One region of the Streptomyces asoensis genome, then DNA from elsewhere that is predicted to be linked to it. Evidence: riboswitches for the same ligand, from Rfam matches in the RefSeq annotation. Region 1 holds a riboswitch; the other holds the start of a gene.
What was found. A riboswitch is a leader RNA that binds a small molecule or an ion and turns the genes downstream of it on or off. The one in region 1 is predicted to bind cobalamin.
Positions count from the first base shown of each region.

Region 2: another riboswitch for cobalamin. It lies ahead of G9272_RS40625 (CbtB domain-containing protein); the one in region 1 lies ahead of G9272_RS29790 (ribonucleoside-diphosphate reductase subunit alpha).

Region 1 is NZ_CP049838.1:6,627,909-6,643,708, forward strand. Features, by position in the region: gene G9272_RS29785 (ribonucleotide-diphosphate reductase subunit beta) at 1-805, opposite strand, end outside; gene G9272_RS29790 (ribonucleoside-diphosphate reductase subunit alpha) at 805-3,174, opposite strand; cobalamin riboswitch at 3,299-3,434, opposite strand; gene G9272_RS45495 (hypothetical protein) at 3,746-3,925, shown strand; gene G9272_RS45500 (hypothetical protein) at 3,953-4,675, shown strand; gene mctP (monocarboxylate uptake permease MctP) at 4,729-6,354, opposite strand; gene G9272_RS29805 (DUF3311 domain-containing protein) at 6,351-6,620, opposite strand; gene G9272_RS29810 (GntR family transcriptional regulator) at 6,734-7,498, opposite strand; gene G9272_RS29815 (extracellular solute-binding protein) at 7,873-9,153, shown strand; gene G9272_RS29820 (carbohydrate ABC transporter permease) at 9,273-10,259, shown strand; gene G9272_RS29825 (carbohydrate ABC transporter permease) at 10,256-11,122, shown strand; gene G9272_RS29830 (glycoside hydrolase family 3 protein) at 11,131-12,654, shown strand; gene nagB (glucosamine-6-phosphate deaminase) at 12,731-13,516, opposite strand; gene G9272_RS29840 (sensor histidine kinase) at 14,084-15,550, shown strand.
Region 2 is NZ_CP049838.1:9,131,929-9,147,728, reverse strand. Features, by position in the region: gene G9272_RS40650 (PadR family transcriptional regulator) at 36-623, shown strand; gene G9272_RS40645 (NADPH:quinone reductase) at 620-1,600, shown strand; gene G9272_RS40640 (FAD-dependent oxidoreductase) at 1,611-2,696, opposite strand; gene G9272_RS40635 (MFS transporter) at 2,856-4,097, opposite strand; gene G9272_RS40630 (CbtA family protein) at 4,235-4,996, opposite strand; gene G9272_RS40625 (CbtB domain-containing protein) at 5,021-5,242, opposite strand; cobalamin riboswitch at 5,278-5,432, opposite strand; gene G9272_RS40620 (enoyl-CoA hydratase/isomerase family protein) at 5,534-6,580, opposite strand; partial or broken gene G9272_RS45615 (acyl-CoA dehydrogenase family protein) at 6,577-6,763, opposite strand; gene G9272_RS40610 (hypothetical protein) at 7,146-8,303, shown strand; gene G9272_RS40605 ((2Fe-2S)-binding protein) at 8,426-8,986, shown strand; gene G9272_RS40600 (FAD binding domain-containing protein) at 9,038-10,033, shown strand; gene G9272_RS40595 (xanthine dehydrogenase family protein molybdopterin-binding subunit) at 10,030-12,144, shown strand; gene G9272_RS40590 (DUF1232 domain-containing protein) at 12,326-12,625, shown strand; gene tgmA (putative ATP-grasp-modified RiPP) at 12,849-13,040, shown strand; gene tgmB (ATP-grasp ribosomal peptide maturase) at 13,057-14,043, shown strand; gene G9272_RS40575 (DUF5133 domain-containing protein) at 14,109-14,354, opposite strand; gene G9272_RS40570 (ABC transporter ATP-binding protein) at 14,460-15,800, opposite strand, start outside.

The DNA of each region.
Region 1 (15,800 bases):
TGCCCGGCAGCCCCTCACCGCACAGGTCCCGCCCGAACTGGAGCTCGGCCTCGACGGCCTCCCGCAGCATGGCCGTCACCTCCTCCTGGAGCTGGTCGTCGAAGAGATCCGGCTCCTCCTTGCGGACGGTGTCGACCACCTCGAAGGCGAAGCTCATGTGCATGGTCTCGTCACGGAACACCCAGTTGGTGCCCGTGGCGAGGCCGTGCAGCAGACCCCGGCTGCGGAACCAGTAGACGTACGCGAAGGCGCCGTAGAAGAACAGGCCCTCGATGCACGCGGCGAAGCAGATCAGGTTGAGCAGGAAGCGGCGGCGGTCGGCCTTGCTCTCCAGCCGGTCCAGCTTCTCGACCTCGTTGATCCACTTGAAGCAGAACTCGGCCTTCTCGCGGATGGACGGGATGTTCTCCACCGCGTCGAAGGCGGCCGCCCGGTCCTCCGGATCGGGGAGGTAGGTGTCCAGGAGCGTCAGATAGAACTGGACGTGGACGGCCTCCTCGAAGAGCTGTCGGCTCAGATAGAGCCGCGCCTCGGGGGAGTTGATGTGCTTGTACAGGGTCAGCACGAGGTTGTTCGCCACGATCGAGTCGCCCGTCGCGAAGAACGCGACCAGCCGGCCGATCATGTGCTGCTCGCCCGCGGAGAGCTTCGCCAGGTCGGTGACGTCCGAGTGGAGGTCGACCTCCTCGACGGTCCAGGTGTTCTTGATGGCGTCCCGATAGCGCTCGTAGAAGTCCGGGTAGCGCATCGGGCGGAGGGTCAGCTCGAAGCCCGGGTCGAGCAGGTTCTTGGCTTCGCTGGTCATTACTGGCAGGCCTCGCAGGACTCGGGGTTCTCAAGGGAGCAGGCGACGGCCTCTTCCGAGGTCACCTGCTGCACGGGGATGGTGGCGGGGGTCTGCGCCTGGGCCGCGCGGGCGATACGGGTCGCCGGGCGGGAGCGCAGGTAGTACGTCGTCTTCAGGCCCGACTTCCAGGCGTACGCGTACATCGAGGAGAGCTTGCCGATGGTCGGCGTCTCCAGGAACAGGTTCAGGGACTGGGCCTGGTCCAGGTACGGGGTGCGGGCGGCGGCCATGTCGATCAGGCCGCGCTGCGGGATCTCCCACGCCGTGCGGTACAGGGCGCGCACCTCCGCCGGGATCCAGGCGAACTCCTGCACCGAGCCGCTGGAGTCGCGCAGCGCCTCACGGGTGCGGGCGTCCCAGACGCCGAGGTCCTTGAGGTCCTGCACCAGGTAGGAGTTGACCTGGAGGAACTCGCCGGACAGCGTCTCGCGCTTGAACAGGTTGGACACCTGCGGCTCGATGCACTCGTACACGCCCGCGATGGACGCGATGGTGGCGGTGGGGGCGATGGCGAGCAGCAGGGAGTTGCGCATGCCGGTCCGCGCGATCCGTGCGCGCAGGGCCGCCCAGCGCTCGGGCCAGCTGAACTCCACGCCGTAGTGGTCCGGGTGCAGCACGCCCCTGGCCGTACGGGTCTTCTCCCAGGCCGGCAGCGGGCCGTTGCGCTCGGCCAGCTCGGCGGAGGCCTCGTAGGCGGCGAGCATGATGCGCTCGGCGATCCGGGTGGACAGCGCCTTCGCCTCGGGCGAGTCGAAGGGCAGTCGCAGCTTGAAGAAGACGTCCTGGAGGCCCATCGCGCCCAGGCCGACCGGGCGCCAGCGGGCGTTGGAGCGGCCCGCCTGCTCGGTCGGGTAGAAGTTGATGTCGACGACCCGGTCGAGGAAGGTGACGGCCGTGCGGACGGCCTCGTCCAGACGCTCCCAGTCGATCGCCCCGGCCGTCGTGTCGACGAACGCGCCGAGGTTCACCGAACCCAGGTTGCAGACCGCCGTCTCGCCGTCGTCCGTGACCTCCAGGATCTCCGTGCAGAGGTTGGAGGAGTGCACGACGTGGCCCGGCTCGGCCGTCTGGTTGGCGGTGCGGTTGGCCGCGTCCTTGAAGGTCATCCAGCCGTTGCCGGTCTGCGCGAGAGTGCGCATCATGCGGCCGTAGAGGTCACGGGCGGGGATGGTCTTCTTGGCGAGGCCGGCCGCCTCCGCCTTGCGGTAGGCCGCGTCGAACTCGTCGCCCCACAGGTCGACGAGCTCGGGCACGTCGGCGGGGGAGAACAGCGACCACTGCTCGTCGGCGTTGACCCGGCGCATGAACTCGTCCGGGATCCAGTGCGCGAGGTTCAGGTTGTGCGTCCGGCGGGCGTCCTCACCGGTGTTGTCCCGCAGCTCCAGGAACTCCTCGATGTCGGAGTGCCAGGTCTCCAGGTAGACCGCGGCCGCGCCCTTGCGCCGGCCGCCCTGGTTCACCGCGGCGACCGAGGCGTCGAGCGTCTTCAGGAACGGCACGATGCCGTTGGAGTGCCCGTTGGTGCCCCGGATCAGCGAACCGCGGCTGCGGATACGGGAGTACGACAGTCCGATGCCGCCCGCGTGCTTCGACAGCCGGGCCACCTGGTGGTAGCGGTCGTAGATGGAGTCCAGCTCGTCCAGCGGGGAGTCGAGCAGGTAGCAGGACGACATCTGGGGGTGCCGGGTACCGGAGTTGAAGAGCGTGGGGGAGGACGGGAGGTAGTCCAGACGGCTCATCAGCCCGTAGAGCGCGGCGACCTCGTCCACGGAACGGGGCGTGTCGTCCTCGGCGAGGCCGGAGGCGACGCGCAGCAGGAAGTGCTGCGGTGTCTCGACGACCTTGCGGGTGATCGGGTGCCGCAGGAGGTAGCGGCTGTGCAGGGTACGGAGCCCGAAGTAGCCGAAGCGGTCGTCGGCCCGCTCGTCGATCAGGGCGTCGAGGCGGACCGCGTGGAGGCGCACGAACTCGGCGGTGCGGTCGGCGATCAGGCCCTCGCGGTGGCCGACGGCGACCGATCCGGTGAACGACGTGACGCCCTGGGAGGCGGCCTCCGCGGCGATGCTGATCGTCAGCAGCCGGGCGGCCAGTTTCGAGTAGGCGGGGTCCTCGGAGATCAGGCCCGCGGCCCCCTCCGTGGCCAGCTCGCGCAGCTCCGCCTCGTCGGCCCGGGCGGACCGGCCGCGCAGGGCGGCGGCGGCGACCCGGCCGGGGTCGGCGTCGGGCAGATCGGCGGTCAGCTCGGTCAGGGTACGCAGCAACGCGGTACCGGGACCGTCGGTCTCCAGTTCGGTGACTGAAACCGGGTCGGCTGGCGCGATGGTCACGTGGGGCTCTCCCTCGCTCGGCGGTGGGCCTTGCGGAGGGCAGGGGGCAGCACACGAGCGCGCGGGGGCGTCGCGTCCACCGGCCCACTCCACGAGACCCGGACGTCAGGGCACCCGGACCGGACGGCCGGGCACGCTGTCGGCAGGACCTCGGACTGAACAGGCGTGCGCATACGGGTATGGATGCACGCAAGTACACCGTTGCGGGACAGTTCCGGATTCGCACCGGATTCCCCTGCGGCGACAGCGAGCATGAGCATACATCTTGTGCTCGCCTGTCACGCCACCCCCAGATGTTGTGTCGAGGCGGTTTCAGAGCGTCAGCTGATAGGCGATCAGGGTGAGATCGTTCCGGTGTCGCACGGGATGCCGGTCCCGCTCGGGTGTGCGGACGAAACCCGGACGTTCGCAGACCCGGTCGACCGCGAGCACCCGAGTGTGCCGGGCGCCCGGGTTGCGGAGCGTGCCGGGAGTGATTCCATGGAAGTAGGCGTCGGCGCCGTGCGAATCCTCTGTCCCGCGAGTCCTCCGTCCCGGGAACCACCCTCTCGGAACTCGCAAGGAGAACGCCATGACGAGGGTCGTCGGCCATCCGCCCGGCAAGGAGCGACCGCGCGACGCGCCGATGGCCACACTGGTCTTCCGACGGGCGGGACACCGGGTCGGACACGGGTTCGTCGGCCGCTGGCACTCCCTGACGATCCGTCTGGAAGCCCGTCGCGGCGCCACCCGCCCCAAGCAGTGGCGCTGATGGGTCTCCTACGCCAACGTCACCAGGATGATCTGGCTGGTCGCCGTGTTGGCGCTGCTCGCCTGGGTCGGGGAGGGCCTGTTCATCCTCATCACGCACGACACGACCGGCTTCGAGCAGTGGCGGCAGGGCAACGAGGGGTTCGAAACCCTCTTCAAGTTCGTCGGTCCGGTCCTCGCCGCCTCGATGGCCGCCGCGCTCTTCCTGTTCTGGTGGTACCGCTGGACCAAGCGGCGCTATCTCGTCAAGGCACTGCGGGATCCGCGTCGGCTGGTGCCCACCGCCGGATACGACACCGCCCAGATCGTGGGCTGCGAAGACATCGCCCAGGTCATTGCCGAGCGGCTGCGGGAGCGCGACACCCGGCGGCCGTATCTGCTCGTCGGCGGCGTCGGAACGGGGAAGACCGCCGTCCTCGTACGGCTCACCGAACACCCGGCCGCCGTGCATCTGCACGGACCGGGAGCCGCTGCGGCCCGGACTGCGCATCGGCACGTCCACCCCGCCGGCACCGGGCACGACCTGTCTGCCCGACTGCAAGTTCCAGCTCTGCCCGTACCCTCCCCGGGGCGGTGTGCCCCGGGAGAGATCCGCGAGTCGTTCTGCCGCCAGCAACAGGCTCTGCTGCCCGGCAGCGTCCGGCGCTGGCTGCCCCGGGGGCTGCGCCGGAAGACCCCGCACTGGGTCGGCATGCGAGTCCGCGAACTGGACCGCTTCTGGGACGCGATGGCCGGCCGGACACGGGACTAGGCCTCGGCCGGCCGATCCTGCGCCCCTGGGCCCGTCCGGCCGATCGTGCGCCCCTAGTGACCGGCGCCCGCCGTCGCCGGGGGCAGCTCGACCGCCACGCCCGGGTCGCCCGCGTCCGCCGTGTAGTCCTCCGGCTTCGTCTCGTCGATGCCGTCGGGGGCCTTGGCCGCCTTCAGGACGAAGGTCAGCACCACCGTGACGACGACGTTGATCAGGAACGCCGTGAGACCGATGTAGCCGATCTCGCCGATGCCCGGGATCTCCTTCGACGAGCCGCCGAAGTGCTTCTGGGTCGGGGAGGCGACACCGTAAGCGGCGAAGGTGCCGTAGACCATGCCGACCGCCCAGCCGGCGAGCAGGGCCCAGCGGTGGAACCAGCGGGTGAAGAGGCCGCCGACCAGGGCCGGGAACGTCTGGAGGATCCAGATCCCGCCCAGCAGCTGGAAGTTGATGGCGACCGTCTTGTCCATGGTGAGGACGAAGACCAGGGCGCCCACCTTCACCAGCAGCGAGACCAGCTTGGAGACCTTCGTCTCCTGCGCGGGCGTCGCGTCCGGCTTGATGAAGTCCTTGTAGATGTTGCGGGTGAAGAGGTTCGCGGCCGCGATCGACATGATGGCCGCGGGCACGAGCGCGCCGATGCCGATCGCCGCGAACGCCACCCCCGCGAACCAGGACGGGAACATGTCCTCGAACAGCTGCGGGATCGCCAACTGTCCGTTGGTGACCTTGACCCCGGCCGCGATCGCCATGAAGCCCAGCAGCGCCAGCAGGCCCAGCATCAGGGAGTACAGCGGCAGGATCGTGGTGTTGCGGCGGATCACCTCACGGCTGCGGGACGACAGCGTCGCCGTGATCGAGTGCGGGTACATGAACAGCGCCAGCGCCGAGCCCAACGCCAGCGTGGCGTACGTCCACTGGCCGGGTTCCGCCGGTGCCAGCGCGCCGCGCGGCTTGCCCGTCGCCGGGTTGGTCTGGCTGAACGCCTCGCCCGCCTTGGCGAAGATGTCGTCGAACCCGCCCAGCTTGATCGGGATGTAGATGATCGCCACCGCGATGACGATGTAGATCAGCGTGTCCTTCACGAACGCGATCAGTGCGGGGGCCCGCAGACCCGAGGAGTAGGTGTAGGCCGCCAGCACGCCGAACGCGATCAGCAGCGGCAGGTCCTTCACGAACCAGTTGGTGTCCTCGCCGCCGCCGACGCCCATCACGTCGAGCACGGCCTGGATGCCGACCAGCTGGAGCGCGATGTACGGCATCGTCGCCAGGATGCCGGTGACGGCGACCGCCAGCGACAGGCCCTTCGAGCCGAACCGGCCGCGCACGAAGTCCGAGGTCGTCACATAGCCGTGCTTGTGGGACACCGACCACAGTCGGGGCAGGAAGGTGAAGATCAGCGGGTAGACGAGGATCGTGTACGGCACCGCGAAGAAGCCGGCCGCGCCCGCCGCGTAGATCGCCGCGGGTACGGCGACGAAGGTGTACGCGGTGTACAGGTCGCCGCCGAGCAGGAACCAGGTGACCCAGGTGCCGAACGACCGGCCGCCGAGGCCCCATTCGTCGAGGCTGTCGTTCTCGGCCTTGCGCCAGCGCGCGGCCAGGAAGCCCATGACCGTGACGGCCAGGAAGAAGAAGATGAAGACGGCGAGCGCGACGCCGTTCACGCCGTCCTTCACTCCGACGCACCACCCTTCGCGGAAGAAGAGCCCGCGCGGCCGCGCTGGTCACGCTGCCACAGCTTGTACGCGGTCACGGTGAGCGCGGCGGAGAGGGGCACCCACAGCATCTGGTACCAGTAGAAGAAGGGGATCCCTATGAACGCCGGATCCACCTTCGCGTACGAACCCACCCACAGCATTGCCACGAAGGGTGCGATCAGACAGAGGGCGATGGCGACGCGCGCAGGCGTCACCACCGGTTCCCTCGTTTTCTCGTCGGACATCGGCGGCTCCGTCCCCTCACTCTGATCGCCTTGATCACAGATGTAATGCGCAGGCAATGTAAGTGACGGATAAGCCCAGCGGAAGACCCTCCACAGACCCTCTACGCGGTGGGCTACTCGGTGGGCCGCTTCAGCCGTGCCACGAACTTGTACCGGTCGCCCCGGTACACCGACCGCACCCACTCCACCGGCCGGCCCTCCTGGTCCAGCGAGTGGCGGGAGAGCATCAGCATCGGCAGGCCCACGTCGGTGCCCAGCAGGCCCGCCTCGCGCGGAGTGGCCAGCGAGGTCTCGATGGTCTCCTCGGCCTCGGCGAGACGGACGTCGTAGACCTCGGCGAGGGCGGTGTACAGCGAGGTGTACTTGACCAGTGACCTGCGCAGGGCCGGGAAGCGCTTCGCCGACAGATGGGTCGTCTCGATGGCCATCGGTTCGCCGTTGGCCATGCGCAGACGCTCGATGCGCAGCACCCGTACGCCGGCCGTTATGTCGAGGAGGTCGGCGAGGCGGTCGTCGGCGGTGATGTAGCCGATGTCCAGGAGCTGCGAGGTCGGCTCGAGGCCCTGGGCCCGCATGTCCTCGGTGTACGAGGTGAGTTGGAGCGCCTGGGACACCTTCGGCTTGGCGACGAAGGTGCCCTTGCCCTGGATGCGCTCGAGGCGGCCCTCGACGACGAGTTCCTGGAGGGCCTGGCGGACGGTCGTGCGCGAGGTGTCGAACTCGGCCGCCAGGGTGCGCTCCGGCGGGACCGGGGTGCCCGGAGACTGTGTCTCCGTGATGTCGAGCAGGTGTTTTTTCAGGCGGTAGTACTTGGGCACACGCGCGGTACGGACGGTCGCCCCACCCTCGTTCTCCGCACTGCTGACGTCGGTGCTCATGGCCTGCCTTCCCGGCTGCGGGTGCCGAAATGGCCGACACGCCGTCGGCCGCGGGTCACATCGTGGCACGGACGCGGGGATGCTGCCCCACCGTTCCGTGATCCCTCTGTATACCGTCGCAACCTTTGCTGGTCTAGTCCACCAGGGCAAATGGTCTACCGGAGTGGAACCCTCCGTAGTCGAGGTTTTCGACGGCTTCTTACTTAAAGGTTCCTGCATATGTAGGTCCCATAACGGCTGTTCGGAGGGGGTTCGGCCACCCTTGACAGGCTTATTGGTCTGAGCCAAGCTCTGCGCACTGGTCTACACCATTGGTCCAGAGATCGAGGTCCCGGCCCGTGGGCGGGGGGTGTGGCATCCCTGAGGAGGATGGCGTGAAGCGCAAGCTGATAGCCGCGATCGGTATCGCGGGCATGATGGTCTCCATCGCGGCGTGCGGGGACGACAGTGGCAGCGGGGACTCGAAGGGCACCGACGCCAAGGAGCTGACGGTCTGGCTGACCGTCGACGCGCAGAACAACTGGCCCGAGCTGGTGAAGGCGGCCGACGCGGCGGTGCAGAAGGCGCACCCCGGCGTCAAGATCAACCACGAGTACTACGGCTGGCCGGACAAGAACGCCAAGCTGGACGCGGTTCTCGCCACCGACAAGGCCCCCGACGTCGTCGAGATGGGCAACACCGAGATGCTCGGCTACATGGTCAAGGGCGCCTTCGCCCCCCTCGACGCCGCCAAGTTCGACAACTCCTCCGCCTGGCTCGACGGCCTCAAGGCCTCGGTGACCTACGACGGCAAGACCTACGGCGTCCCGTACTACGCGGGCGGCCGGGTCGCCAACTGGCGCAAGGACCTCTTCGCCTCGGCGGGCGTCAAGACCACGCCGAAGACGTACACCGAGCTGACCGCCGCCCTGGACAAGGTCCAGAAGAAGGAGGGCGACAAGTTCTCCGCCTGGTACCAGCCCACCCGTGACTGGTACGCGGCCATGTCCTTCGTCTACGACGCCGGCGGCTCGATCGCCAAGGAGGAGGGCGGCGAGTGGAAGGCCAACCTCTCCTCGCCCGAGTCCGTCAAGGGCCTCACCGAGTTCAAGAACGTCCTCGACAAGTACATGCACGGCGACAAGACCAAGGACGAGTCCGACCGTTACATCGTCTACGGCCAGGGCAAGTCCGGCATGATCTTCGCCCCCGCCTGGGAGGGCGCGACCGCCGCGGCGAAGGAGAACGACAAGACCGGCAAGCTCGCGAACAACGTCGAGAACTTCGTGATGCCCGGCCCGTCCGGCAAGAACCTCCCCGTCTTCCTGGGCGGCTCCGACCTCGCCGTCCCGGTGAAGTCGGACGCGCAGGCCCTCGCCGCCGAGTGGATCAACGCGTTCACCGGCCCGTCCGGCCAGAAGGGCCTGATCGCCAAGGGCAACCTGCCCAACAACAAGACCGACCTCGCGACCCTCAAGAGCGATCCGGCCACCGCGGTCCCGGCCACCGCCGCCGAGTCCAACTGGTTCGTCCCGATGGCTCCCGGCTGGGGCCAGGTCGAGAAGGCCCAGGTGCTCCAGACCATGCTCCAGAGCATCGGCACCGGCAAGAAGACGGTCGAGGCCGCCGCGAAGGACGCGGACGCCGCGATCGACAAGGTCATCAACACCAAGTGACCTGAGAGCAGGGCCCCGTCGCCCCCGGAGGGCTTCATCGGGGCGGGGCCCTGCCTCCCGTACGACCCGTACGGGGCTTCGCCTTCGTACGACCCGAGGGACCGCTGAGGAGCGCGCGGATGAGTGCCGCAGACACGACCACTGCCAAAGTGCCGCCGACGCGGCAGTCGCCGCCACCACCACCCGTGGTGCCAAGACCACGCGGCCGCCGGAGTTCCGGCGGGGCCGCGACCCCCTGGCTGCTCCTCGCCCCCTGCCTGCTGGTCCTCGCCCTGGTGATGGGCTATCCGCTGGTCCGGCTGGTCACCCTCTCCTTCCAGAAGTTCGGGCAGTCCCAGCTGTGGGGCTTCCAGCCGGCCGAGTCGGTCGGCTTCGACAACTTCACGGGCGTGCTGGGCGACGGCGAGTTCTGGCAGGTCGTCATCCGCACGATCGTCTTCGCGGCCGGCTGCGTGATCTTCACGATGGTCATCGGGATGCTGATCGCGCTGCTCCTCCAGCGGGTCTCCGGCTGGGTGAAGACCCTGGTGAACATCGCGCTCGTGGCCGGCTGGGGCATGCCGGTCATCGTCGCCACCACCGTCTTCAAGTGGCTGTTCGACGCCGACTACGGCATCCTCAACGCGGTCCTGAGCAGGCTGCCGGGCGTCGAGCTGATCGGCCACAACTGGTTCGCCAGCGGCCCGCAGGGGCTGGCGGTCATCATGCTCCTGGTCGTCTGGGGCGCCGTGCCCTTCGTGGTCATCACCCTCAGCGCCGGCCTCACCCAGGTCCCGGCCGAACTGGAGGAGGCCGCCCGCCTCGACGGCGCGGGCGCCTGGGGCGTCTTCCGGTACGTCACCCTGCCCATCCTCAAGCCGATCATCGTGATGCTCACGACCCTGTCGGTCATCTGGGACATGGGCGTCTTCCCCCAGGTCTTCGTCATGCGCAACGGACACCCGGAAGCCGAGTTCCAGATCCTGACGACGTACTCCTACGACCGCGCCTTCGTCGTCAACGACTACGGACAGGGCTCGGCGATCGCCCTGATCACCGTGTTGCTGCTGCTCGGGGTGGTCGCCGTCTACATGCGCCAGATGCTGAAGATCGGAGAGGTCGAATGAGCGCCGTTGCCTCCGAGGCGAGCCGGGCGGGAAGCCGGTCCGGGCGCCGCAGGTCGAAGTCCGGCTGGAACCTCCTGGGCCTGCTCGTCTTCGCCGTCGCGGGCTTCCCCGTCTACTGGATGCTGAACACCGCGTTCAAGCCGGCGAAGGACGCCATCGATCCGGACCCGAGCCTGCTGCCGACGGGAATCACCCTCGACAACTTCAGCCGCGCGCTGCACATCGCCGACTTCTGGGGCCCGGTGGGCCGCAGCCTGCTCGTCTCCCTGGCGGTCGTCGCGATCGGCGTCGTCGTCGGCATGCTGGCCGCCCTGGCCATCTCCCGGTTCGCCTTCCGCGGCCGCAAGATCGTGATCGTGGGCATCCTGGCCGTCCAGATGGTCCCGCTGGTCGCCATGATCATCCCGGTCTTCCTGCTCCTGAACGACCTGGGCCAGTACGACAAGCTCTCCGGCCTGATCCTCACGTACCTGACCTTCATCCTCCCCTTCACGGTGTGGACGCTGCGCGGCTTCATCGTCAACATCCCGAAGGAGCTGGAGGAGGCCGCGATGGTCGACGGCTGCTCCCGCACCGGGGCCTTCGTCCGGGTGGTCTTCCCCCTGCTGGCCCCGGGCATGGTCGCCACCTCGGTCTACGGCTTCATCCAGGCCTGGAACGAGTACCTCTACGCCCTGATGCTGCTCAGCCAGAAGAACCAGACGGCCACCGTCTGGCTCAGCAACTTCTCCACCAAGCACGGCACCGAGTACGCCCCGATGATGGCCGGCGCCACGATGATGGCCCTACCGATCGTCGCCCTGTTCCTCCTCGTCCAGCGCAAGATGGCCGCGGGGCTGACCGCGGGCGCCGTGAAGGGATAACGCCCCCGATGACGACAATCGCCAGCGGCACCGACACTCTCACCCGTGACGCCCTGACGGTCCTCCAACCCGGCTTCCCCGGCACCACCGCCCCCGACTGGCTGCTGCGCCGCCTGGGCGAGGGCCTGGCGTCGGTGGGCCTGTTCGGCCGGAACATCGCCTCGCCGGAACAACTCGCCTCGCTGACAGCGCAGTTGCGCGCGGAGCGGGACGACGTCCTGGTCGCGATCGACGAGGAGGGCGGAGACGTCACGCGCCTGGAGGTGCGCACCGGCTCCAGCTTCCCCGGCAACCACGCGCTGGGCGCGGTGGACGACGTCTCGCTCACGCTGGAGGTGGCCGCGGAGCTGGGCCGCCGCCTCGCGGAGTGCGGCGTCAACCTCAACTGGGCGCCCTCCGCCGACGTGAACTCCAACCCCGCGAACCCGGTCATCGGGGTCCGCTCCTTCGGCGCCGACCCCGGACTGGTCGCCCGGCACACCGCCGCCTACGTCACCGGCCTTCAGTCGGCGGGCGTGGCGGCCTGCACCAAGCACTTCCCGGGGCACGGCGACACGGCCGTCGACTCCCACCACGCGCTCCCGCGCATAGACGCCGACCCCGCGGTCCTGACGGAACGCGAACTGACCCCGTTCCGCGCCGCCATCGCCGCCGGCACCCGCGCCGTGATGAGCGCGCACATCCTGGTCCCCGCCCTGGACCCGGCCCGACCGGCGACACTGTCCCCGCGCATCCTCACCACCCTGCTCCGCGAGGAACTCGGCTACGACGGCCTGATCGTCACCGACGGCATGGAGATGCAGGCCGTCGCCGCGACCTACGGCATCGAGCGCGGCAGCGTCCTGGCCGTCGCGGCCGGCGCCGACGCCATCTGCGTGGGCGGCGGCCTGGCGGACGACGAGACGGTACGCCGCCTGCGCGACGCCCTGGTCACCGCCGTCCGCACGGGCGAACTCCCCGAGCAACGCCTCGCGGACGCGGCGGAACGGGTGCGGACACTGGCCCGCTGGACGGCTCCGGGGCGCGCGGCCGCGGCCGGCACCGGCGAGGGGACGCGCGCGGGCCGGAGCGCCGGGCGAGCCGATGTCGGGCTGATCGCCGCCCGCCGGGCGCTGCGCCTCACTGGCGACGACGTCTTCACCCCGCTCACCGACCCGCCGTTCGTCGCCGCGCTCACCCCGGTCGCGAACATCGCCGTCGGTGACGAGACCCCGTGGGGCGTGGCCGCTGAGCTGGGCCGGCTGCTGCCGGGGACGGAGACCGGCAGCTTCGCGGGCACGGACGCGGGACACGCGGCGCTGGTCGCGGCGGGGGAGCGGCGGATCGTCGCCGTGGTCCGTGACGAGCACCGGCATCCCTGGATGGCGGCGGCCCTCGACACCCTCCTCACGGCGCGCCCGGACACGGTCGTCGTCGAGATGGGCGTCCCCCAGGCCCCGCCCCGCGGCGCCCTGCACATCGCCACCCACGGCGCGGCCCGGGTGTGCGGCCGCGCGGCGGCGGAGGTCATCGCGGCCGGCACGCACGCCTGAGCACCACCACGACGAAGGCGCCGGGCTCCTGGAGAGGAGCCCGGCGCCTTCGTCGTCGTCAGTCGTGGCGACGCCCTCAGATGCCCTGCCACGCGGGCTTGTTGGCGTACGTGTGCCGGAAGTACTCCGCGAGCTTCAGCTTGGACGCGGCGGCCTCGTCGACGACGACCGTCGCGTGCGGGTGCAGCTGGAGCGCGGAGGCCGGGCACACCGCGGCGACCGGCCCCTCGACGGTGGCCGCGACGGCGTCCGCCTTGCCCTCCCCGGTGGCGAGCAGCACCAGGTGCCGCGCCTCCAGGATCGTGCCGATGCCCTGCGTGATGACGTGGTGCGGGACCTGCTCGATGTCGCCGTCGAAGAAGCGCGCGTTGTCGACGCGGGTCTGCTCGGTGAGCGTCTTGATCCGGGTGCGCGAGGCCAGCGAGGAGCACGGCTCGTTGAACCCGATGTGCCCGTCGGTGCCGATCCCGAGCAGCTGGAGGTCCACTCCGCCGGCCGCGGCCAGCGCGCGGTCGTACGCCTCGCACGCGGCCTGCACGTCCGTGGCCGTGCCGTCCGGCCCGAGGAAGGCCTCCATGCCGATGCCCAGCGGCTCCAGCACCTCACGCCGCAGCACCGAACGGTAGGACTCGGGGTGCTCGGCGGGCAGGCCCACGTACTCGTCGAGCTGGGCGATCCGCGCCCGCGCGGTGTCCACCGATCCGGTGCGCGCCTCGGCCGCCAGCGCCTGGTAGATGGGCAGCGGGGTGGAGCCGGTGGCCACGCCGAGCAGGGCGTCCGGCTTGCGCCGCAGGAGCTGCGCCATGGCCTCGGCGATGAGCTCGCCGCCCGACCGGGCGTCCGCAACGATGACAACTTCCACGCTGGCCTGCCGTTCTGAGAGGGGCACGGGGGGCCCGGAAGGGCGATGTGGTTTAGACCAATCTAGGAGGCCAATCTAACAGAGTCGACAGTGTCCGTCTTGGGGCGCTGGAGGGGGGAGGCGGTCGGCTCCGGAGCAGATCGCGGAAAATGCCCCGCGCAACTGGCCCCGCGCGGGAACCCGCACAGGCTAGGCTGCGTTGTGGATGTCAGAGCGTCCGAATACCCACAACAACGAACGACCTTCCACACATGGACACCCCTAGTGGTCTAGTCCACAATGGAGGGGAGCGAGACACAGAACTTCCGTCTTCCCCGCACAGGAGGGCGGACCGAGGACCCGGAGCTCTCTGCCCTGACTGCCCCGGCTCCTCACCGTCGGTCGACGGGACCGCACACCCCGCGGCCGATATTGCTCCGGGCTGCGGTGCCGGGAGGGTTGAGGGTCCCTCTCAGGCGCCGCGGCCCGCGGGTGTTTCCGGGCCCGGGCCTCATACGGCCGACCGCGCGCCGCCGCCAGGTTTAGGCCCCGCACAAACCCACGGGTACGCTCGCAGACGTGCCCTCCATGAACGAACTCGTACGCCAGCACACCGCACTCGACGACTCCGACCTCGAGTGGCTCCACCTGCTGGTCTCGGAGTGGCAGCTGCTCTCCGACCTCTCCTTCGCCGACCTGGTCCTGTGGGTCCCCACCCGGGACGGCACCCGCTATGTCTCCGTCGCCCAGATGCGGCCCAACACCGGCCCGACCTCGTACCAGGACGACATGGTCGGCCACCTCGTCCCGCGCGGCCGCCGCCCGCTTCTCGACGCCGCCCTGGACGAGGGCCGGATCGTGCGCGAGGGCGACCCGGAGTGGCGCGAGGAGGTCCCCGTCCGGGTCGAGTCGATCCCCGTACGGCGTGAGGGCCGGGTCCTCGGGGTCATCGCCCGCAACACCAACCTGCTCACCGTGCGCACCCCCAGCCGCTTGGAGCTCACCTACCTCCAGAGCGCCTCCGACCTCGCACAGATGATCGCGGCCGGGTCCTTCCCGTTCCCCAACCAGCAGATGGACATGGACGCCGCCCCGCGCGTCGGCGACGGCCTGATCCGCGTCGACGGCGACGGAATCGTCCAGTACGCCTCCCCGAACGCGCTGTCGGCCTACCACCGCATGGGCCTCGCCTCCGACCTGGTCGGCCAGCACCTCGGTCTGACCACCGCCGAACTCGCCCCGACCCGGGGTCCGGTCGACGAGGCGCTCGCCAAGGTCGCCAGCGGCTGGGCGCCCCGCGAGTTCGAGATCGAGGCCAAGGACGGGGTCATCCAGTTCCGGGCCATTCCGCTCAAGCCGAAGGGCACCCGCATCGGCGCGCTCGTGCTGCTCCGTGACGTCACCGAACTGCGCCGTCGCGAGCGTGAGTTGATCACCAAGGACGCGACCATCCGGGAGATCCACCACCGGGTGAAGAACAACCTCCAGACGGTGGCGGCCCTGTTGCGCCTCCAGGCCCGGCGTATCGAGTCCGAGCGCGGCCGGGAGGCGCTGGAGGAGGCGGTCCGCCGGGTCGGCTCGATCGCCATCGTGCATGAGACGCTGTCTCAGAACCTGGACGAGCGGGTGGAGTTCGACGAGATCGCCGACCGGGTGCTGGCGATGGTCGCCGAGATCTCGCCGGGCAAGGTCGCCGGCCGGCGTAGCGGACGCTTCGGCATCCTGGACGCCGAGGTCGCCACCCCGCTGTCCATGGTCCTCACCGAGATCCTCCAGAACGCCCTGGAGCACGGCTTCGTCGAGGGCGACACCGGCACGGTCGAGGTCTCCGCGGTCCGCGGCGGCACCACGAAGGAGACCCGCCTCCTGGTCACCGTCCAGGACGACGGCGTGGGGCTGCCCGAGGGCTTCGACCCGCACACCTCCGGCAACCTCGGCCTCCAGATCGTACGGACGCTGGTGGAGGGTGAGTTGGGCGGAACCTTCGACATGGTCCCGGGGCCGGAGCGCGGCACTCAGGTGATCCTGGACATCCCGGTGCGCGCACAGAAGTAGCGGGCACGGGAGTAGCGGGCACGGGAGTGGCGGGCACGGGACGGCGCGGACAGGTGACGGCGCGGGCAGGTGACGGCGTGTGCAGATGGTGTGTGGGTGCACAGCAAGAAGCCCCGGACCGTTCAGGGGTCCGGGGCTCGAATGCTCGTTGCCAGCTTGTGCTGCGCATCGGGGGTACTGCGCGCTGCGGCTCGGGGGCGGGAGATGCGTACTCGCTGTACGCGCCGCCAAGCTCAGGCTTGCGGGGCGG
Region 2 (15,800 bases), 2.5 Mb from region 1:
TATCGATTCGATGTGAATCGTGAGACGATGGTCCCATGCTCGAACTAGCGATACTGGGCTTCCTCGCCGAAGGCCCTCTGCCGGGTCATGAGCTGCGCCGCAAGGTCTCCCAGCTGATCGGCTACACGCGCCCCGTCAGCGACGGCAGCCTCTACCCGGCGATCAACCGGCTCGCCAGGGCGGGACTCCTGGTGCGTCAAGCGGATCCTCGGGCCGGCGCCGCCCGCTTCGTGCTCAGCCTGACCGAGGCCGGACACACCGACATGCTGGAGCGCCTGCGTACACCGGCAGACCACGAGATCACCGACTTCACCCGGTTCTTCGCCCTCCTGGCCTTCCTCTCCAAGCTCCCCGACGTGTCGGAACAGCACGCCGTGCTGCGCCGCCGCCTCGCCTTCCTGGAGGAACCGGCCGGCTTCTTCTACGACGGCGGGAGACCGCTGCGCGCCGAGGAGGTCGACGATCCGTACCGTCGCGGCGTACTGCTCACCGCCCGCGCCGTCAGCCGCGCCGAGCGCGCCTGGCTCCGCGAGGTCCTCGGCGAGGAGCCGCTCGAGAACGACCCCGCCCCCGGCGAAGCCGACGAACCCACCGCCCGCACGACTACGGGAGATGCCGCATGATCGCGTCCTGGTACGACGGACAGGGACCGGCCGCCGACGTCCTGCACGTAGGCGAGTTGCCCGACCCCCGGCCCGGCCCCGGCGAGGTCCGCGTCCGCGTGACCGTCTCCGGGATCAATCCCGGAGACACCAAGAAGCGGCGTGGCTGGCTCGGCTCCTCGATGCCCTACCCCCGCGTGATCCCGCACAGTGACGCCGCCGGTGTGGTCGACGCTGTCGGGAGCGGAGTCGAGGCCCGCCGCGTGGGTCAGCGGGTGTGGGTGTACGGCGCCCAGTCCTACCGGGCCTTCGGAACCGCCGCCCAGTACACCGTCGTACCCGATCAGCAGGCCGTCCCGCTGCCCGACCACCTCGGCGACGAACTGGGCGCGAGTCTGGGCATCCCCGGTATCACCGCGCACCGCGCCGTATTCGCCGACGGGCCGGTCGACGGGAAGATCGTGCTGGTGCACGGAGTGCTCGGCGGCGTCGGATCGCCGGCCGCCCAGCTCGCCCGCTGGGGCGGCGCCACCGTCATCGGCACCGTACGGCGCGGCGGTGACCTGGACCGGGTCGACCCGGCCGTCGTCCCGCACGCCGTCGCCCTGGACTCCGGCGACCCCGCGGCGGCGATCCGCGCCCACGCGCCCGACGGTGTGCACCGCGTCGTCGAGGTGTCCCTGTCGGCCAACGCGGACCTGGACAACGCGGTCACCGCGCTCGATGCCGTCATCGCCGCCTACGGAACCCACGCCGACCGCACCGAACTGCCGTTCTGGCCCCTGCTGTTCAACAACGTCACCCTGCGCCTGCTCGGCAGCGACGACTTCCCCGCCGCGGCGAAGCGGCAGGCCGCCCGCGATCTGACCGCGGCGGCCGCGGCCGGTGCGCTCACCGTCGACATCGGCGACCGCTTCCCGCTGGCGGACATCGCCGAGGCTCACGACCGGGTGGACGCGGGCGGGCGCGGCCGGGTGCTGGTCACCGTCCCCGGCTGACCGAAGAGGCTCAGTGGCGTCCCAGGCGGAAGCGGGGATGCGGCTCGGCGCGGCCGGTGGCGAGGTCGGCGGCCATCGCGCCGATGAGCGGCGCGAACTTCGCGCCGTGTCCGGAGCACGGGGAGACGATGACGAAGGGGCCGTGGCGGTCCAGGACGAAGTCCTCGTCCGGGGTGGTGGTGTAGAGGCAGGTCGCCTCGGCGACCGGATCGGGCTCGAGGCCCGGGAGGCGGTCGCGCACGAAGCCGCTCACCCGCGTCCGCGACGACGGGTCGACGACCCCGCTGCGGGTGCGGGCGGTGGCCGGGGTTCCGCGGTCGTGCTCGGCGACCTTGACCGCGGGGAGCGGGCCCCCGTCGCTTCCGGACGGCAGGCCGTAGAGGTGCAGCGCCCCGTCCCAGATCAGGGTCGGCCACCCGACGGACGGGTCCCGCTGCCGGAAGTGGAAGACCTGCTGCTGGGTCACCGCCAACGGCGGCAGGGCGAGAGGCAGTTCGAGATCGGGCAGCCAGGCGCCGGCCGCGATCACCACCGTGTCGGCGACGATCTCGCGGCCGTCGTCGGTGCGCAGGCGCACCTTCTCGCGCCCCCGGACGTCGATGCCGGTGACGCGGGTGCCGATGATCGTCTGCGCTCCGTGTTCGATCGCCCGCCGTACGCAGGCGCCTACGGTCCGGTCGGCGTCGACCACGCCCGCGTCCGGGTGGTAGAGCACCGGACCGGTGATGCGGATGTACGGCCAGCGCTCCGCGGCGGCTTCCGGGCCGAGGAGTTCGTGGGGTACTCCGGCCGCACCGAGGAGATCGGCGATCTCCTTCGGGTCGTGGTCCTCGCCCATGTCGAGCCCACCGGTCGTGCGCAGCAAGGGAGTCGAGCTGTCGTCCTCCAGCTCCCGCCACTGCTCGTACGCCTGTCCGGTCAGCCGTACGTAGAAGGGGTCGGCGTACGCCCGCCGGAAGATCCGCGAGCTGCCGTGCGAACTTCCGTGCCGGTGGCCGACGTCGTACGCGTCGACGAGCGTGACCTCGTGGCCCCTGCGGGCCAGTTGCCAGGCGGTGGCCGCGCCCATGAGTCCGGCGCCGACGACGGCGATCACAGTCCCTCCCCGGGGATTCGGTCGGTGCCCGCGAGCGGAAACGCGGGCCATGGCAGCAGACTCGATCGTAAGGGCGGCCAGGCCCTCGGGTTCCAGGCGGAGGTGGGCCTCACCGCAGGCGAGAAGCCGTCGAACCGAGACGGTGGCGCGGCGAGGCCCTCAGCCCGCGGACGCCCGGTCCTGGCCGAGCCGGAGGTCGGTGGTGTCGTCGGTCTCCGACCGGTCCGGTCGACATGCGGCGACGATCATCACGGCGAGCCCGCTCAGGACGATGGCGGCGCCGACGTACAGCGGAGCCCGGTAGCCGAGGCCGGCGCTGATGGCGAAGCCGCCGAGCCAGGCGCCCAGGGCGTTGCCGATGTTGGACGCGGACACGTTGGCGCCTGCGGCGAGCGGCACCCCGCGGGCGTGGTCGGTGACGCGGGTGATCATGCCGGGGACGCTCGCGAACCCGAACAGCCCCGTCAGGAAAACCAGGACCACCGACGCGGCGGGGTCGGCGGCCAGCAGCCCGAACCCGGTGAGCGTGACGGCGAGACCGGCCAGGGAAGCGATCAGAGTGAGGTCGCGATTGCGGTCGGCGGCTCGTCCCCCGACGATGTTGCCGACCACGAGGCCGCTGCCGTACACGACGAGCAGCCAGGCGACATCCGTGCTGGAGAAGCCGGTGACCCGGGTGAAGGTGTACGCGAGATAGCTGAACGCGCCGAACATCCCGCCGTAGCCGAGCGCGGTGGCGGCAAGGGTCAGCCAGACCTGTGTCGACCGGAAGGCACGAAGTTGGCTGCGCAGCTCGTCCGCCCGACCGGTGGCCGGGCCGGAACCCTCGGAGGGAGGCGGCCGGTCCGCGGCGCCGGCCCAGCCCGGTACCAGCACGGCGATGGCGACTGCGGCGACGACGCCTATGCCGGTGATCGCCCAGAACGTGGCGCGCCAGCCCCAGCGTTCGCCGACCAGGGCGCCGAACGGTACGCCCAGCACGTTCGCGACCGTCAGCCCGGCGAACATCACTGCCACCGCCCGTGACGCCCGCTCGGGGGCGGCCATCCGCCGTGCGACGAGCGAGCCGATGCCGAAGAACGTGCCGTGGCACAGCGCCGCGACCACGCGTCCGAGCATCATCAGCGGGTAGTTCGGTGCGACGGCGGACAGCAGGTTGCCGACGACGAACAGCGCCACCAACCCGGTGAGAACCGCCTTGCGGGGCAGCCCGGCCGTAGCGGCGGTCACCACGATCGCGCCGACCGCGACCGTCAGGGCGTACCCGGAGATCAGCCAACCCGCCGCGGCCTCGGACACCGCGAGACTCCGGCCGACTTGCGGGAGCAGCCCCGCGATCACGAACTCGGTCAGGCCGATCCCGAAACCACCGAGAGCGAGCGCAACGAGTCCTGCGGGCATCTGCCGTGTACTGAGGGCCGGTTGGATGTCCATCGCACCATCTTCGCCGACTGCCGATCCGGCGTCGGCCCACGAACGCGAGAGGGGCCCCCGGATGGTTCCGCGGGCCCTCTCGTCGGGTCGTCGTGCCGGTCAGCTCACTGTGAGGCGGCCACCGGCGTGCCCGCGGACACCGTGGCGGGCTTGGGGTGCAGCAGCCGTTCGGCCAGTTCGCCGAAGACGAGGCCGAAGCCTGCCCAGAGCGTGACCTGCATGGCGAGGGCGGACAGGCGGAACCGCCACAGCAGTGCGGCCGGGAAGTCGCTCGGCACCTCGTTGACCGTCGGCAGGAACCCGTAGGCCAGCCCGATGGCGAGCACGAAGCCGAGGACGGCGACGACGGTGGCGTTCCAGGTGCCCAGCCTCGGCGCGAGCCGCTTGCCCAGGATCACCGCGGCGACCGCGAGCAGCACGCTGAGCACCATCATCAGGAAGTACAGCGTGGTGCGCTTGCCGATGGTGTCGCCGTCGCCGACCGCGGGAGGGTTCGCCGGGTACTTCAGGAACGGCACGACGTACACGGCGAGCAGGGCGGTCCCCGACAGCAGAAGTGCCGTGGCCCGCGGGGTGAAGCGGCCGACGCGGCCGAGGGCGAAGCAGAAGGCGAGGGCGGCGATGCCGCCGAAGGCCACCCCGTAGATCAGCACGCCGGTGGCGAGGCCGGCGGTGGACTGGAGGCTGCGGGAGACGAGTTCCACCTCGTGGTGCTCGTGGCCCGCCGCGTGGGACTCCTCGAAGCCGATCGCGCTGTCGACGTTCGGCTCACCGAGGAAGTAGGCGACGATCAGGGCGAGCACGCCGGCACCGAGGCCGGCGAGCATGCCCCGCACGAGCAGGTTTCTTACCGTTGCGGAGTTCATGAGTGTGCTGGGGTTCCCCTCGGGTCAGTGGCAGGGGAAGCCGAGCAGGTGGCGGGCGTCGTGCACCCACTCGTGAACGTCCTCGCCGGAGACGACGGCTGTCGCGCCCTGCTCCGCGCCGACGAAGTACAGCAGGACCAGCATCAGGACGCCGAAGAAGACCGCCCAGGGGGCGATGTCCTTCAGCGGCAACTTGGCGGGTACGACAGGCGTGGTGGTAGTCGGCTGGGCGACATGCTGCGCCATGGCAGGACCTCCTCTGGGAGTTCGCGTCCCATCTCGGTGGTGCACATGACGACGGCCACGGGTCTGACTCGCGGTGTGTGCCCCTTCGGGGTACACCGTCCACAGTGGCGCGACCGTGCCGGGTTCTCACCGGCTTCCGTCTCGCCGTCGTCGATATCAGAGCGACGGTACCGCGTGTCGGGCCCCTGGCCAATACCGCCCCACCTGGCGTGATTCCGCTCGCCACGGCCAGGTGGCCCAGATCACCACGGCGGTCCTGCTCTCCAGCGGGTCTGCGCGGGTGGTGTCGGGTCAGGCGAGACCGAGTTCGCGCGCGCCGAGCGGGGCGAAGAAGCGCTCCACGTCGGCCGTTGTGACCTCGGCGAGGGTGGCCGGCGACCAACGCGGGTCGCGGTCCTTGTCGACGACCTGGGCGCGGATGCCCTCGACCAGGTCGGGCGTGGTCAGGGCCGCGCAGGAGACGCGGTACTCCTGTTCCAACACCCGTTCCAGCGAGCCGAGCCGCCGGGCACGGCGCAGGGCGGCCAGGGTGACCTTGAGCGCGGTGGGCGACCTGGCCAGCAGGGTCTCCGCGGTCTCCTTCGCCGTCGGGTCGCCGTGGGCGAACAGCCGTTGGACGATCTCCTCGACGGTGTCGACCGCGCAACAGGTGTCGATCCACTCCCGGTGGCCGGCCAACCCGCCCGCCGGCAAGGGCTGTTCATGACGGTCCAGGGCTTCCCGTACGGGCAGGTCGGCGAGGTCGTCGATGAACTGCCGGAGCGACACGGACGGTACGTAGTGGTCGGCGAGCCCGCACAACACGGCGTCCGCGGCGCCGATCTGCGCACCCGTCAGGGCGAGATGGGTGCCCAGTTCACCCGGGGCGCGGGCGAGCAGGTGGGTGCCGCCGACGTCCGGCACGAAGCCGATGCCGGTCTCGGGCATCGCGATCCTCGACCGCTCGGTGACGACCCGGACGCTGCCGTGCGCGGAGACGCCGACACCGCCTCCCATGACGATGCCGTCCATCAGGGCGACGTAGGGCTTGGGGTAGCGGGCGATGCGGGCGTTGAGGTGGTACTCGTCGCGCCAGAAGGCGGCCGAGGCGGTGCCGTCGTCGTCGCGGGCGTCGTCGTGGACGGCGCGGATGTCGCCGCCCGCGCACAGGCCGCGCTCCCCCGCGCCGGAGATGACGACGGTCTCGACGGCCGGGTCGCGCTCCCAGAGCGTCAGCGCGCCGTCGATGCGGCGCACCATCGTGTGGTTCAGGGCGTTGATGGCCCTCGGTCGGTTGAGCGTGATGTGGGCGGCTCGGCCGGTGGTGTGCAGCAGGACGGGGTCCTCGATGTCGTTCATCCGGATGCCTCCGTCAGGCCGCGGGCCACGTTGACGCGCATGATCTCGTTGCTTCCTTCCAGGATCCGCTGGACGCACAGGTCATGGACGATCTTCTCCATGCCGTGCTCGCGGAGGAAGCCCCGGTCTCGTGGAGACGGGAGGCCGGTCGGTCACCGAGCATCCGGTGTGGGTGGCACACCGGGCACGCGGACAGGGCCCGCCCCGACGCGGATGGTGGGCGAGCCCTGTCCACCGGGTCCGATTCTCGGGTCCCGGAGGCCGGCGGGCCCATGAGTGCGAGGGCGCCGGCCGTGGTGAACGGCGCACACCCCGTACGAGTGGCGCACACCCCCCGCACGGACCGTCGGCTCGCGGGCCGGATCCGGACGCGTGACCTGTGTCGTGCCGGGGAAGGCGCATCCCGGCGGGGCGCTTCCGGGTGCCCGCGCCACCGACCCGCTTGATCGCGCACCCCCCGCGGCGAGCGATACTGGCCTTCGTACGTCGTCGCCACGTCGTCACCGCCCTCACGAATGGACTCACCCACATCTCCGCGACCGTTCCGCCCACGACGCCCTCCACGGTGTGGCAGACCCGTGGCCGTCACACCGGCCCCGCCGCTCCGGACGTCCTGCGCAAACACCTCCAGGCACTCAAGGACGCCGAGACCGTCCAGGACTTCATGGAGCTGCCCGACACCGACACCCCCGAGGGGGAGACGGCCTTCGAGGCCCGGTGGCTGGTCGCGGAGGAGGTGACCGTCCGTGCCCGGCTGAGGCTCGCCGAGTGGTCGGGTCCGGGCCAGGAGTGGACGCTGACGGCGGAGGCGGAGCGGCCGTGGGACCAGCGGTGGCCGTCGCCCGCCGGCATGTTCTGGTCCTGGGAGGCGGACACGCCGTGGGGCAACGAGACCGTCACCGGTGAGCGGTTCCTCGCCACCAACCCGCTCCCGGCGGACGACAAGGAGCTGCGGCGCGTGCTCCGGGGCGCCCTGCGCGACGCCTGGACCGTCCACCTCGTCGTGCACGAGGCCATGACGCCGGACGAGCGGGGCCGACGGTCGCTGGTTCCGCTGCTGCCGCCCGGTCTGCACCACCGGGTCATCGAGCACCGCGCGGCCCCGCACCAGCTGCGCACCGTGAACTGGGCCCTCAAGGAGTCCGGGGTGGAGGTGCCGCGCGGCGGGGCGCTGGTGCTGCCCGGCACTCCGGCTCCGGCCGACTACGACGCCGTCGACTACTCGGTGCGCAGCGTGTTCCTGGACGGCACGCACCCCACCGAGCTGCTGGAAGCGGTACGACGCTTCGCGGCACTGCCCAGGCCGCTGCCGGAGGACGCCGACGCCGCGCTCACCGCACTGCGGGAGGAGTGGCAGCTGCTGACCCCGGAGGAGGAGCTCGCGCGGGAACGCGAGCTCGTGGCGATGTACAAGGAGGCACTGGAGGCGATGACGGAGTCCCGGGACCTGTACCGGGAGGCCGCCGAGCACGCCCACGAGGCGCTGGCCGCGTTCCGGGAGGCGGCGGCCGAGGCCGGGGAACCGCGGCAGGCGCCGGCCAGGAAGAGCGGCTCGCCGTTCCAGCAGCTGGGCCGGACCCTGGAGCGGTTCAAGGAGACGACGAAGGGCCTGCGCCCGATGGCGTCGGCCACTCCCGCGGCTCGGGTCGAGTCGCCGGACCAGGACCGCACCACGGGCGCAACGGGCACCGGCGGCGACGAGCCCGAGGTGACCGACCGGTAGGCGCCGGTCGGCGGCCGTCAGGCGCCCGTGCCCGAATTGCCTCGTACCGGGACGTGTCACACGCCCCACTCTGGATACGCGGTCCCCACGGCACCACGGACCGCCCCGGAAGGGACCAGGACATGGGCAGCGAGCACGGCCCCCGGTCATCGCCCCACCGATCCGACACGACGCTGCGCGTCAACGGCAAGCCGCACACCCTCACCGTCGACCACCGGCGCGTGCTGCTGGACGTGCTGCGGGAGGATCTGGACCTCACCGGCGCGAAGAAGGGCTGCGACCACGGTCAGTGCGGCGCGTGCACGGTCCTCGTCGACGGGCGGCGCGTCAACAGCTGTCTGCTGCTCGCCGTCGCCCTGGACGGCAGCGACATCACGACCGTCGAGGGCCTGTCCGGCGACGGCGAGGATCCGCATCCGCTCCAGCGGGCCTTCCTGGAGCGCGACGCCTTCCAGTGCGGGTACTGCACGCCCGGACAGATCTGCTCGGCGGTGGGCGCGCTCGCCGAGGCGGAGTCGGGCCATCCCTCGCACGTCACGGACCCGGCGGCGCCCTCCGGACGACCCGTCGTGCTGGACCGGGACGAGATCCGCGAGCGGCTCAGTGGCAATCTCTGCCGCTGCGGCGCGTATCCACGCATCGTCGACGCGGTCGAGGACGTGACCGGGGCGGGCAGCACATGACCGGGCCGGCTGCCCAAGGGCACGACCGGGGCAACCAGAGGACGTGATCCGGTGGAAACCTTCGCCTACGTACGGGCCGGCAGTCTCGCGGAGGCCGCCGAGGCCTTCGCCGCGCACCCGGGCGCACGCTATCTGGGCGGCGGCACCAACCTCGTCGACCTGATGAAGCTCGGCGTGGAACGGCCGACCGCCCTCGTCGACGTCACCCGCCTGCCTCTGGACGAGGTGACGGAGCTGCCGGACGGGTCGCTGCGGATCGGCGCCCTGGTGCGCAACAGCGACCTCGCGGCGCATCCACGGGTGCGGGACCGCTACCCCGTGCTCTCCCAGGCGGTGCTCGCCGGCGCCTCGGGCCAGCTGCGCAACGCCGCCACGACCGGCGGGAACCTGCTCCAACGCACCCGTTGCCCCTACTTCCAGGACGTCTCCAAGCCGTGCAACAAACGGGAGCCGGGCAGCGGCTGCGCTGCCCTGGACGGCGTGCACCGCGACCACGCGGTGCTCGGGCACTCAGAGCACTGCATCGCCACCCACCCGTCGGACATGGCCGTGGCCCTGGCCGCGCTGGACGCCGAGGTCGAGCTGTACGGCACGGCGGGCGTGCGCCGGGTGACGGCGGCGGAGTTCCACCGGTCGCCCGGGGAGGAACCCGAGCGGGACACCGTGATCGAACCCGGCGAGCTCATCACCGCCGTCCTGCTGCCGGCCGCCAGGGCCGGGCTGCCGTCCGCGTACCGCAAGGCGCGCGACCGGGCCTCGTACGCCTTCGCGCTGGCCTCCGTCGCCGTGGTCCTGGAGGTCGCCGACGGTGTCGTCGCGCAGGTGGGAATCGCTTTCGGGGCGCTGGCGCACCGCCCGTGGCGGGCCCGGCGGGCCGAGGAGGCGCTGCTGGGCGCGGCTCCCACCCGGGCGGCCTTCGAACGCGCCGCCGAGCTGGAGCTGTCCGAGGCCCGACCGCTGCGTGACAACGCGTACAAGGTGCCGCTGGCCCGCAACCTCGCCGTCGACGTCCTGACGCGGCTCGTACCGCACGAGGAGGACTCATGACCGCCGTGGGCGCTCCCGCCGAGCGCAGGGAGGGCCGGGAGAAGGTCACCGGAACCGCCCGCTACGCCGCTGAACAGCCCCTGCCCGGGCGGCTGTTCGCCCGTCCCGTCCCGGCGGCGATCGTGCGGGGCCGGGTGACCGACGTCGACGCCACCGCGGCGCTGGCGCTGCCCGGCGTCGTCACCGTGCTCACCCATCGCAACGCGCCCCGCCTCGCCTCGGCGGACGACGCCACCCTCGCCGTGCTCCAGGGCCCCGAGGTGCCGAACCGGGGCTGGTTCGTCGCCCTGGTGGTGGCCTACAGCCCTGAGGCGGCCCGGGCCGGCGCCGCCGCCGTGCGGGTCACCTGCGCCGAGGAGACGCACGACGTCACACTCACCGCCACGCACCCGCAGGCGTACGTCCCCGAGAAGATCAACGGGATGTTCCCGGGCGTACGGGAACTGGGCGACCCCGACGGCGCGTTCACCGACGCGGATGTGCGGGTCGACGTCGGCTATCGCGTGCCGCCCCTGCACAACCACCCCATGGAGCCGCACGCCAGCACCGCGCACTGGGACGGCGAGCGGCTCACGGTGCACACCTCCAGCCAGGGCACCACGGTCGTGCGCGCCGTGCTCGGCGCGATGTTCGGGCTGGCGGACGAGCGGATCACGGTCGTCGCGGAGCATGTCGGCGGTGGCTTCGGGTCCAAGGGCATGCCCCGGCCGGACGTGGTGCTCGCCGCGATGGCCACCTGGCACACCGGACGCCCGGTCACCGTGGTCCTCCCCCGCCGCATGCTGCCCACGTCCGTCGGCCATCGGGCGGCCACCCTGCACCGGCTGCGCCTGGGCGCGGACTCCGACGGCCGGCTGACGTCGCTCGTGCACGAGGTGACCACGTACACGTCACGGATCAAGGAGTTCGTCGAGTACGCGGGGATGCCGGCCCGCGTCATGTACGCCGCCCCGCACCTGCGCAGCTCGCATCGCGTGGTCCGGCTCGACGTGCCGACGCCGTCCTGGATGCGGGCCCCCGGTGAGGCGCCGGGCATGTACGCCCTGGAGTCGGCGATGGACGAGCTGGCCGAGGCACTCGGGACGGACCCGGTCGAGGTGCGGATCCGCAACGAGCCGGACACCGAGCCGGACAGCGGCAAGCCGTTCAGCAGCCGGCACCTCGTCGAGTGCCTGCGGGAGGGCGCGCGCCGGTTCGGGTGGTCCGACCGGGATCCCCGCCCGCGGACGCGCTCCGTCGGCCCGCTGCTGCTCGGCACGGGCGTGGCCGCCGCCACCTACCCGGTGCAGGTGTATCCGTCGAAGGCGGCGGTGCGTGCCCTGCCGGACGGGTCCTTCCTCGTCGAGGTGAACGCCGCGGACATCGGCACCGGCGCCCGTACGGTCCTTGCGCAGGTCGCTGCGGACGCCCTGGAGGTACCCCTGGAGCGGGTACGGATCCGGGTGGGCAACAGTGATCTGCCGACGGCCCCGCTGGCGGGCGGCTCCTCGGGTACCGCCTCCTGGGGCTGGGCGGTGCACGACGCCTGCGCGCAGCTCGCCGTACAGCTGGCGGAACGTCAGGGGCCGTTGCCCGAGCTGGGGTTGGAGGCGCGCGCCGACACCAAGGGGGCGGCCGACGCCGAAAGTCCTTTTGCGCGGCACGCGTTCGGGGCGCACTTCGCGGAGGTCGCCGTGGACACGGTGACCGGAGAGGTGCGGGTGCGCCGGCTGCTCGGGGTGTACGCGGCGGGACGCATCCTCAACCCCCGTACCGCGCGCTCCCAGTTCGTCGGCGGAATGACCATGGGCCTGGGCATGGCGCTGACCGAGGGCAGCACCCTGGACGCCGCCTTCGGCGACTTCACCGAGTCGGATCTCGCGGCCTACCACGTGCCCTCCCACGCCGACGTGCCGGACATCGAGGCGCACTGGATCGACGAGGACGATCCGCATCTCAACCCCCTGGGCGGCAAGGGGATCGGCGAGATCGGCATCGTGGGCACGGCGGCCGCCATCGGCAACGCCGTGCACCACGCCACGGGCGTCCGCTTCCGCGAACTGCCGCTCACCCCCGACCGGGTACTGACGGGCCTGCTGGAGACCCCTCAGCACCCGGTACCGACCGGCTAGCCACCGCTGAGCGGACGTCGGTCCGCAGTGCTCGGCGCCACGGGCGTCCGGCGCGCTCCGCCACTCGGACGCGGCAGCCGCCTCCGATGCGGTATTCCCGCCGGAAACGGGAATCCGGAAACCGAAAGCGGGGAAATCGAGTAGGAGCAGACGCCGCGCGACGGACCATATGGGAGGGCCCGTGGATGCGCCAACCACGCTCGTCGTCGTCGCGGTGCTGGCGGCCGCGGCGCTGTTCGCCGTGGCCGCCGCCGTGCTCGTGCGTCTGGTCCGCGCCCGCCGGGGCCTGAGACGAGCAGGGCTTCCCACCGGGCCGCGCTGGATGTTCTGGGGCGCGGTCCTGTACTTCGTGCTGCCCACCGACGTACTGCCGGACCCCGTCTACCTCGACGACATCGGTGTCCTCCTGCTGGCTCTGCGTTCCCTGCGCCGCGCGCCCGACAATGCGCCCGAAAACGCTGCCGAGCGCCTCCCCGACTGACCGTCCGGGAAGAGGTTTTCACCCCCGCTCGACCCGATCTCCCCTGCTCCGCGCCCTGTTCGGTGTCCAACCCCGCGATGATCACGGAGAGTAAGGAAACCAACCACCCGTTCGATTCGTATAAGTGACTGAAGGACGCACCTATCCAGCACCAAGCAGCGGGCCCGAGTGACGTCGCACAGCGGCACCGCTTGATCGAGGCAGTACCGACGAGGGAGAGACGATGCAACCGTTCACGCTCAACTACGCACGCCCAGCGGCCGAGTTGGAGTACAGCACTCCGTACGCCTATGACCCCGGAATGCAGTTGAACGTAACTCTCGACGGCCGGATCGCCGCTCGTGACCACGCCCTCCTGAGAGAACTCGGGACAACGACCTCGACGGCGGGCTCCAAGACCCACTTCGACGACTGAACACGGGCCGACGAAAATGACCGTGCTCATCCTTACCTGTGAAGAGGACGTCACGGCGGACATGGTGGTCGTGCACCTGAACGCCGCGGGCGTCCCCGTCGTCCGGCTGGACCCGGCCGACCTGACCCACTCCGTCGCGCTCTCCGGCGAGTTCGTGCACGGTGCCTTCCGGGGCCACCTGTCGTCCGCCGGTCGGCTGGTGAGCCTCGACGGGCTGCGATCGGTGTGGGTCCGGCGGCCCGGCACGGCGGCGGCCCGGGCGGCCCAGCCGTCCGCGTGGCTCACGGAGGAGGCCTCGCAGGCGCTGTACGGCATGCTCCGCGGTACCGGGGCGCGCTGGATGAACCACCCGGACGCGTCCCAGCGCGCCCGGCACAAGCCCTGGCAGCTACGGCTCGCGCAACTCAGCGGGCTGCCCGTGCCGGCCACGATCGTCACGACGTTCCCGCAGGCGGCCCGCGAGTTCGCGGACCGCTATCCGGATCTGGTGGTCAAGCCGGTGTCCGGGGCGCATCCGCAGGATCCGCCCCGTGCCGTGCCCACCACCCGGGTCCCGCCGGGCGCGGACTTCGCCGCCGTCGCCTACGGTCCGACGCTGCTCCAGCGCCGGGTGGCCAAGCGGGCCGACATACGGCTGACCGCGGTCGGCGACCGCATCCTGGCCGCCCGCAAGGAGACGACCCCCGGCGGCGACCCCGACGTGGTGGACGTGCGCTACTCGCCCTCCACCACACCGTGGCGTCCCGCCGATGTCCCGCCGCGCCTCGCCGAGGCCGTGCGGAGATATCTGCGGGAGGCCGAACTGGCCTACGGCGCCTTCGACTTCGCGGAGGACGCCGACGGGACGTGGTGGTTCCTGGAGTGCAACCAGTCGGGCCAGTTCGGCTTCGTGGAGGTGGACACCGGGCAGCCGATCGCCCGCACCATCGCGGAGTGGCTGGCCGGGGCGCCTCCGGAGCGCGATGCCCGGCAGGCCGACCGGTGCGGCTCCACCGCCTTGTGAGACGTCCCGGCGCGGCGGGCACCGTGGGGGCGCACCGCCGCGCCGGGTCCGGCTCGGGGCCGCCCTCAGACGGCCAGGGACAGTCCGCTCTCCGGGTCGCGCGCCGGCACCGCCGCCGCGGACTCGAGCAGGGCGTCCGCCGCGGCGACCGCCTCCCGGACGTCGGGCGTGTCCATCAGCACGCACAAGGTGTACGTCACGTCCTTCAGTTCACGAGCCGTCTGCGGCCTGTCCCACTCCGCCTGAGCGATCCTCAGCGTCGCGTACCGGGTCAGCAACGTCCTGGCGACCTTCGGGTCCGGAACGATCACGAGCGCCCCTCTCTCCTGTTTGCGCTGCGTGTGCCCGGACCTGGGCGAATCATGCACGGCGGGCGGGAACGTCACCCGCCGGGGTCATGATCCGGCCACCTGCGCTCACGCGACCTGCCCGCTGTGCAGCTCCGTGTAGGCGCCGCCCCGGTGCAGGAGCTCGTCGTGCGTGCCGGTCTCCAGGATCCGCCCCTCCCCCATCACCACGATCCGGTCCGCGCCGCGCACGGTGGACAGCCGGTGCGCCACCACGAAGGTGGTGCGGCCGCGCAGCAGCCGGGCGAGGGCCTGCTGGACGAGCGCCTCGGACCGGGTGTCCAGCGCGGACGTCGCCTCGTCCAGGACCAGCACCTTCGGGTCCCGGATCAGGGCGCGGGCGATGGCCAGCCGCTGCTTCTGCCCGCCCGACAGCCGTGCCCCGCGCTCCCCGACGAGGGTGTGCAGACCGTCCGGGAGCCGTTCGACGAACTCCAGCGCGTTGGCGTCGCGCAGGGCCGCGCGGACCGTCTCCTCGTCGGTCTCGTCCTCCATGCCGTAGACGACGTTCTCGCGGATGGTGCCGTCGAAGAGGATCGACTCCTGCGGCACGACCGACACGAACCTTCGGTAGGTGCGCAGGTCGAGGGTGTTCATGTCGGTCCCGTCGAGCAGCACCCGGCCCGAGGTCGGCCGGATGAAACCGATGACGAGGCTGAGCACCGTGGACTTGCCCGCGCCGGACGCCCCCACGAGGGCGACCGTCTCCCCCGGTGTGACGGAGAGGGTGAAGTCGCGCACCGCCGGGCTGCCGCTGTCGTAGGCGTAGCCGACGTCCTCGAAGGTCACGGAGCCGTGCAGCGCGGTGAGTTCGGACTTGCCCTCGTTGTCCTCCAGCTCGGGCGCCTGGAGGACCTCGCCGACCGAACGCACCGACTCCAGGCCCTTGGTGATGACCGGGGCCAGCCCGGTCAGGGTGGTGGTGGAGTTGGTGAGGGTGGTCAGGAAGGCGCTCAGCATCACGACGTCGCCGGCGGTGACGCCCCAGACGCCGTAGTACGAGATCAGCGCGGCGCCGGTGAGGACGAGCACCCCGATCACGTTGAGCAGGACCCAGGCCAGCGAGCCGAAGCGGCCGTTGAGCAGGTCGAGCCGCATCCCGGAGGTGAGCAGACGGCTCAGGGTGCCGTCGATGCGGCGCAGCGCCTTGCCCTCGAGCCCGTGGGCGCGGGTGACCGGGATCAGGCGGGTCATCTCGGTGACGCGTGAGGAGAGGGTCTCCACCTCGTGCCGGAAGTCCTCGTTGTGGGTGCGCAGCCGGGCCCTGAGCCGGTCCACGAGGACGGCGGCCACGGGCACCACGACGAGGAAGACGGGCACGAACTCGGGGGTGCGCACGGCGATGATGACGAGGCCGCCGGTGAGCACGGTCAGCGCGCCGAGCCCCTGCTCGGCGGTCTGCTGCACCAT